DNA from 3 places in the Paenibacillus bovis genome. Region 2 is predicted to be linked to each of the others. Evidence: predicted binding sites of a transcription regulator. Region 2 holds the regulator's gene; each other region holds the start of a gene.

What was found. The regulator Rex, encoded in region 2, represses fermentation and respiration genes when NADH is low (regulators of the CRP and FNR family bind a similar motif). The targets are predictions, from matches to a motif close to TTGTGAAATATTTCACAA.
Region 1: AR543_RS22995 (TorD/DmsD family molecular chaperone) is a predicted target of Rex. The motif match lies at 1,000-1,017, and genes of this name have one in related genera.
Region 3: nirB (nitrite reductase large subunit NirB) is a predicted target of Rex. The motif match lies at 1,244-1,261, and genes of this name have one in related genera.

Annotation. Positions count from the first base shown of each region.
Region 1 is NZ_CP013023.1:5,348,030-5,350,237, reverse strand. It holds gene mobA (molybdenum cofactor guanylyltransferase) at 84-752, shown strand; gene AR543_RS22995 (TorD/DmsD family molecular chaperone) at 1,031-1,699, shown strand; gene AR543_RS22990 (hypothetical protein) at 1,922-2,104, shown strand; gene AR543_RS22985 (1-phosphofructokinase family hexose kinase) at 2,108-2,208, opposite strand, start outside.
Region 2 is NZ_CP013023.1:3,872,593-3,874,800, forward strand. It holds gene AR543_RS16430 (amidohydrolase) at 1-1,010, opposite strand, end outside; gene AR543_RS16435 (redox-sensing transcriptional repressor Rex) at 991-1,650, opposite strand; gene dinG (ATP-dependent DNA helicase DinG) at 1,647-2,208, opposite strand, start outside.
Region 3 is NZ_CP013023.1:1,624,488-1,626,695, reverse strand. It holds gene nirB (nitrite reductase large subunit NirB) at 1-1,085, opposite strand, end outside; gene AR543_RS06965 (alpha-keto acid decarboxylase family protein) at 1,579-2,208, opposite strand, start outside.

The DNA of each region.
Region 1 (2,208 bases), 1.5 Mb from region 2:
AATCAGAAAACCGTTCCATATGGAGCTAATCCAACCGTTAACCGAATAGCCTATCCAAAAGCCTAATTCAAAGGAGTACAAGCATGAAGCGAAAAGAAAGGAAGTATAGCGATACTGCCGGCATTATTCTGGCTGGTGGACAATCGCGACGTATGGGCACGGACAAAGCCCTGCTGAAAATCGGGAACAGCTATGTGATCCAGCGCGTAGTGTCGGCACTGGAGCCATGCGTATCACAGCTTGGTCTGGCAGCACCTGCAGATCGCAATTATGACTTTTTGCAGCTGCCAATTGCCGAAGATTCATTTCCGGGTCAGGGACCTTTGTCGGGACTGTATGCAGGTATGAACAGTCTGGATGCGCAGTGGTATGTGCTCAGTGCCTGCGATTTGCCTTTTGCCAGTACACGGCTGCTGGAGATCATGCTGGAGCATGTTCATTCGGTAGCTGGAGAAGATGTGCCGGTACAGATCGTTCTGCCTACTTACGAAGGACGCCACCATCCGCTGTATGCCGTATACCATCGCAGTGTGTATGCCTCGCTGGAGACTGCGCTTCACAGCAAACAGCTCAGGGTGATGGACTGGCTGCAACAGCATCAGGTTGCCGAACTGTCGCTGGAGCAATTGCTTGCACAGCGCAGCGAATCGAATGGGGATGATCTGTCTCCCTGGTGCCTGCACAATATGAATGATCCTGCATCCTATCAGCTCGCTCTGCAGCAGATGGATAGCGATAGGGAGCTTTATTAAGCAGTAAGGATACACAGACAGATACAGCAGCCCGGTATAAACAGAAGGAGCGGATCAGCCGGTAAACATGGCTATTTTATGAACGTATGGCGATTCGCCCCCTATTTATACCAAATTCGGGTACAATAAAAATAAGAAATACAGTATCCAATTCTTCCAGAATCCGATATATAAATGTAGACAGATAACGCTGACAAGTCGTTCATTACCGTTATTGGTAGCTATGTTGCAAGCGCTGACATATGATAAGTGAATAATATCACAAGGAGTGTATTCTCATGACAGTAAAGATGGAAACATGCATGAAGACAGATTGGTTGTACAGCCGGGTCATGACCTACCGTTTGCTGAGCGAAATGCTGCAGCGGCGTCCTACGCTATCCAAGCTGATTGAATGGCGCAAGGAAGCCGGACGCATCCGGATTCTATCCGGACAGAGCAATCCGCTGATTAGCATGCTTGAGAATATACCCCTGACCAATATTATTCAATATGCCTATGATGAGTGTGTGCAGTATGACCAGCTGTTCACCGAACAGCGGCTGCCGCATCATCCGCGCGCATCGGAATATCTGCTCAGTGCGCAGGAGCGCTGGAGCTATGAAGCTACGCTGAATTCTATTTATGCACGGGCAGGTATTGCTTTTAAAAAGATGGATCAGGAAACGGATGATCATATCGGCATTGAACTGGAATTTATGTCATTGCTGGCAGAGCGCATGGCCGAGAACGAAAGCAATAGACTGGAGCTGCATGCGGCAATCAAGGCACAGGCGGATTTCCTGGAAAACTATATGCTGCCATGGGTACCGGCATTCTGCCGCGAATTGGATGCCGCAGCCGATCATACGCTGTATCAGACCTGGGCGGAGACCGTATCTGCTTATCTGAATGAAGATCTGCATAATCTGCGTGTGTACGCCGCCGAGCAGCAGCTATTCCGCTAATCGCTGCGATACCGATCGGACAGCCGATTCTTCTCTTTTTATTCCTAAAGCAGCCGAATGATGCAGTGCAAGACGGATAGACGTTTATGAGATGATCTATTATCTATTCTCTGTTATCTGAATATGTATATTTGCCAAATTCATCTTAAAAAGGCGTCAAACCGATAAGTACTGTCCAATGATAACTAAAGGGGGAATACCGCCTTGCATACGTATCGATGCTTGAAGTCCAAAATTGTCGTCAAGTCACTCGAGCAGGTCAGGGAATTTCCATCGCTGGACTGGGCCCGGCAGTATGCACTTCGGGAGCTGGTTCCTGATGAGATCAACTTTGTTATCCGTGATGATGATACCGGTGAGATTTTTATGGATGTACGATTTGGTTCACATACAAATGTCCCCTGAGCCTCAGGCTTCAGGGGTTATTTGTATCTGTGTGCCAATTCGTTGTACATCATCCAGATCAATCATGCCGGCTGCAGGCTGCAACGCACAGGCACTGCCGCAGG
Region 2 (2,208 bases):
GCAGGAACAGCGGTTGGATCACCAGATACTCCTTTGTGGATCAATGCTGCAAGGCGCATTTCTTCAAACATATCCAGATTGTTGTTACTGGCTGGACCGTCTGTACCCAGAGATACCACCACGCCTGCACGCAGCAGATCAGGTACACGTGCTACACCACTCGCCAGCTTCAGGTTGCTGCCCGGATTATGGGAAATGGTTGCTTTATGGGCAGCCAGTTTCTGAATTTCTTCATCGGTCAGATGAACGGCATGAGCCAGCAAAGTAGGACGAGTGAATACACCCAGTTTCTCCAGATGATCTACCGGACGCAGACCATAGTCGCGTACGTTCTGTTCTACCTCTGCCACTGTCTCGGACATATGCGTATGCAGAGGCACATCCAGATCATGAGCAGCCTGTACGAATTTCTCGATAAATGCCGGCGGGCAAGTATACGGCGCATGTGGAGACATCATGGTTGTGATGCGGCCATTTGCCTTGCCATGCCAGTCACGTACGAATTGTACAGCTTGGTTCAGCTTCTCGTTCTGTTCTTCTTCAGAGCACAGACCAATAACGCCGCGCATCAGTACCGCACGCATACCCGACTGCTCTACCACTTCGGCCACACGTTCAGAACGGTCATACATATCGAGGAATGTCGTTGTACCGCCTTTGAGCATTTCCAGAACAGACAATGCTGTACCGGTGTAGACATCGTCACTTGTAAATTTGGCTTCCATTGGCCACATTTTCTCCTGCAGCCATACCTGCAGAGCCAGATCATCTCCATAGCCGCGCAGCAGGGACATCGCCGCATGACCATGACTGTTAACCAGACCCGGGATAAAGAACTGATGTCTGCCATCCACGATGGTCATGCCTTCCTGGTCAGCAGGCTCTTCTTCGCCCAGATAAGTAATCACATCGTTCTCGATGACCATATGTCCGTACAGTACCGATTTTCCTCCATGGGAAGCTGCAAAGATCCCGTTTTTGATCATCCATTTACTCGGTGAGTTGTTCATTCGTCTCTAATTCCTTTCCATCTTCAAGGTAGTAGGCCAGACTCAGCAGATCGGTAGTGAAATCTGCCGTATGCACACGCACATGCGGTGGTGTTTTCAGGATAATCGGCGCAAAGTTCAGAATCGCCTCGATACCTGCTTCGATCAGCTGATCAGCAACACGCTGTGCTTCGGTATTGGGTACGGTAATAATACCAACCCGGATATGCTTGGACTGCACAGTCTCGGACAGTTCATCAATCGGTTGCACAGTCAATGTATTAATCTGGGTGCCTACTTTCGGTGTATACGAATCAAACACGGCTACAATCTTCATCGTTTCCTGCAGATAGGCATTATAATTTGAAAGCGCATGTCCCAGATTACCTGCTCCGATCAGAGCAACATTGATCTGCTGATCCAGCTTCAGGATATGACGTATTTTCTCAATCAGATACGATACATCGTAGCCAATTCCTTTACGGCCAAAATCACCGAAATAGGCAAGGTCCTTACGAATCTGGGCCGGATTGAGGTCCAGTTTTTGTCCCAGTTCCTGCGAAGATACAGTGGGTACCTCACGGGTATGCAGCTCGTTCAGGTATCTTAAATAGACAGGTAATCTTCGCACGACCGCTTCTGATATTTTATCGGATTTCATGCTTGCTCCCCCTCTTGATTTGCAGCATCCTTTTCGTTCTCACGATGGCTCAGCCATTCCGCAATACGGGGAACCATTTGCTGCGTAGGCATATGTTCCATTTTGGGACCGGGCAGCGAATACAAGAAGTGCTTGCCATAATACGATTCAATGACCCGGGTATCATAGATAAGCACAATACCGCGGTCATTCGCTGTCCGGACCAGTCTGCCAAAGCCCTGTTTGAACCGGATAACTGCCTGTGGTACAGATAATTTCATAAACGGGTTTTTCTTTTCTTTTTTGAGCCGTTCACTTTTGGCTTCGACCAGCGGATGATTCGGCGGCTGGAACGGCAATCGCACAATCGCCAGACAGGTCAGTGCTTCTCCGGGAATATCCACGCCTTCCCAGAAGCTGCTCGTACCCAGCAGTACACAGGCCGGATGATCCTGGAAGCGTCGGGTCAGCTTGGTCCGGCTGCCTCCATCTACACCCTGTCCGAATACGGCAATATCACTCTGTGATAATTTCTCCTTCAGAGGCTCATACACCTGCTTGAGCATCCGGTAGGAAGTA
Region 3 (2,208 bases), 2.2 Mb from region 2:
ATATTGTCCTGTAAAATAATTTTTTTATAGGTTTTCTTCCAGTCATCACGTGCAGTGATCACGGATTGATGTTCATTTTCGATAAATACGCCTGCCGAGAATACATCAACGCCCGAAATTTTCAGCTTGGTCGATACGGTCGAACCTTCATAAGGCTGGCATTCGCTGCCACAGATATGCTTGGCAAGTACCATCCCTTGTTCAAACAGCGGCGCTACCAGACCATAACAGGTATCACGGTGTTGTACGCATTCACCGACGGCATAGACATTGTCCATCGAGGTACGCAGATAGTCATCCACGAGGATACCACGCGCCGCTTCGATACCGCTGTTTTTTGCCACTTCGATGTTCGGACGAATACCGGCTGCCATGACGACAAAGTCAGCCTGCAGCGTCGAGCCATCCTTGAACAGCAGGCGTTCGACACGTTCGCCGCCCTGCAGCTCGGCTGTCTGTGCGCCCATGCGGAATTTGATGCCCTGGCTCTCGAGTTCCTTTTTCAGCATGGCTGCCGCTACGGAATCGAGCTGACGTTCCATCAGATCGTTCATCAGATGAACCACAGTTACATCCATGCCCAGACTGACCAGACCTTTGGCGGCTTCGAGACCGAGCAGACCACCACCGATAACCGCTGCGGTACGATAGTTTTTGGCTGCTTCCAGCATCTGATGACAGTCCGCGATATCACGGAATCCGACAACACCCTGCTTTTCGTGACCGGGAATAGGCAGGATCAGCGACTTGGAACCAGTAGCGATAATGACTTTGTCATAAGGGATCTGCATGCCGTTATCGGTTACGACCATGTGTGTGTCCGAATCGATAGCGGTCACTGTTACACCGGTATGCAGTGTAATCTGATTCTCTTCATACCATTCATGGCTGTTCAGTACGATATCGTCAATCGTCTGACTGCCTTCCAGTACATAAGAGAGCATGATCCGGTTGTAGTTAGGATGTGGCTCACTGCCGATGACTGTAATGTCGTAGGCACCGCCCAATTTGATAATCTGCTCCAGTGTTGCTACCCCTGCCATCCCGTTTCCTATCAGTACCAAGCGTTCGCGTGTTGTGTTCATATGGATTCCTCCTGTGTTCTCTGTTGTCTCTTTATCGATCAGCCTATCCAGCTCAAATGGATATTACTTCCATATCATGTTATCATTTTCACAATCTTTATTATTTAAAATTAAATGTTTTCTTATGTTCTCAGTATACCTACGATGTCAGCTTTCAGATGTGACATAGATCACAATGATTTAAATTTAATGCAATTTTTTAGGATTTATTTGTCGAATGATTGTGAGCTCACCGTCAGACAAAACCTGTTTTAAAAAAATCCAATAATTGGATATTGACTCTTTTTCAATATAGCTCATGAATTTTCATAAACGAGTGATTACAATCACACATAATCCAAAATTACTGTGACACCCCTATGTCATCATAGCCGCAGCCAAAAGAAAAACACCTCTCCAATCGGAGAAGTGTTTTTCCTTGATAATATGATTCGATTGATATGATTCGATGCTATGCGTCACCAGCTGCTGAACGGTTGAAAAGATACGCCGTTTACTGCTGCTTTTCTTGTTCCTGCATAAACTCGCGGATTTTCTTCATATAATCCGGTGCATCCATCGGATCGCCCGCGATCATCTCGATTAGACAGAGACGATGCTGCTGCTCTTGTTCGGCCTGGCGAATCGCTTCATCCAGTTCTCCATTTGTTGTCACACGGGCAGTATAGGCTTCTCTGCCAAAGGTGCTGATCAGCTGCGTATAATTCCAGACGGGAATTTCATTATACGTCTGCTTGGCTACTTCCTCTTTGACATTCAGGTATTTCTCGATCGTATAGCCACCATTATTCAGGACGAAAATAATCGGCTTGCAGCCGTATTCCAGCATGGAACTCAGCTCTTGCACGGTCAGCTGCATGGATCCTTCTCCCGTAAATAACAGCACCCGGCGATCCGGAGCTGCTATACTCGCCCCAAATGTAGAAGGTGTCGCGTACCCGATACTTTGCCAGCCGCCCTGACCGATATACATCGCCTGATGCGGCAAACGCAGCTGGGACATTCCGTAGAACAACGTACCTGTCTCGGTAATAACGATATCGTTCTCCTGGATCATCTGCTGAAAACGTGGATAGTAATAGCTTGTATTCAGCGGTTCCTCCAGCTGACCCTTCTGCTCGTC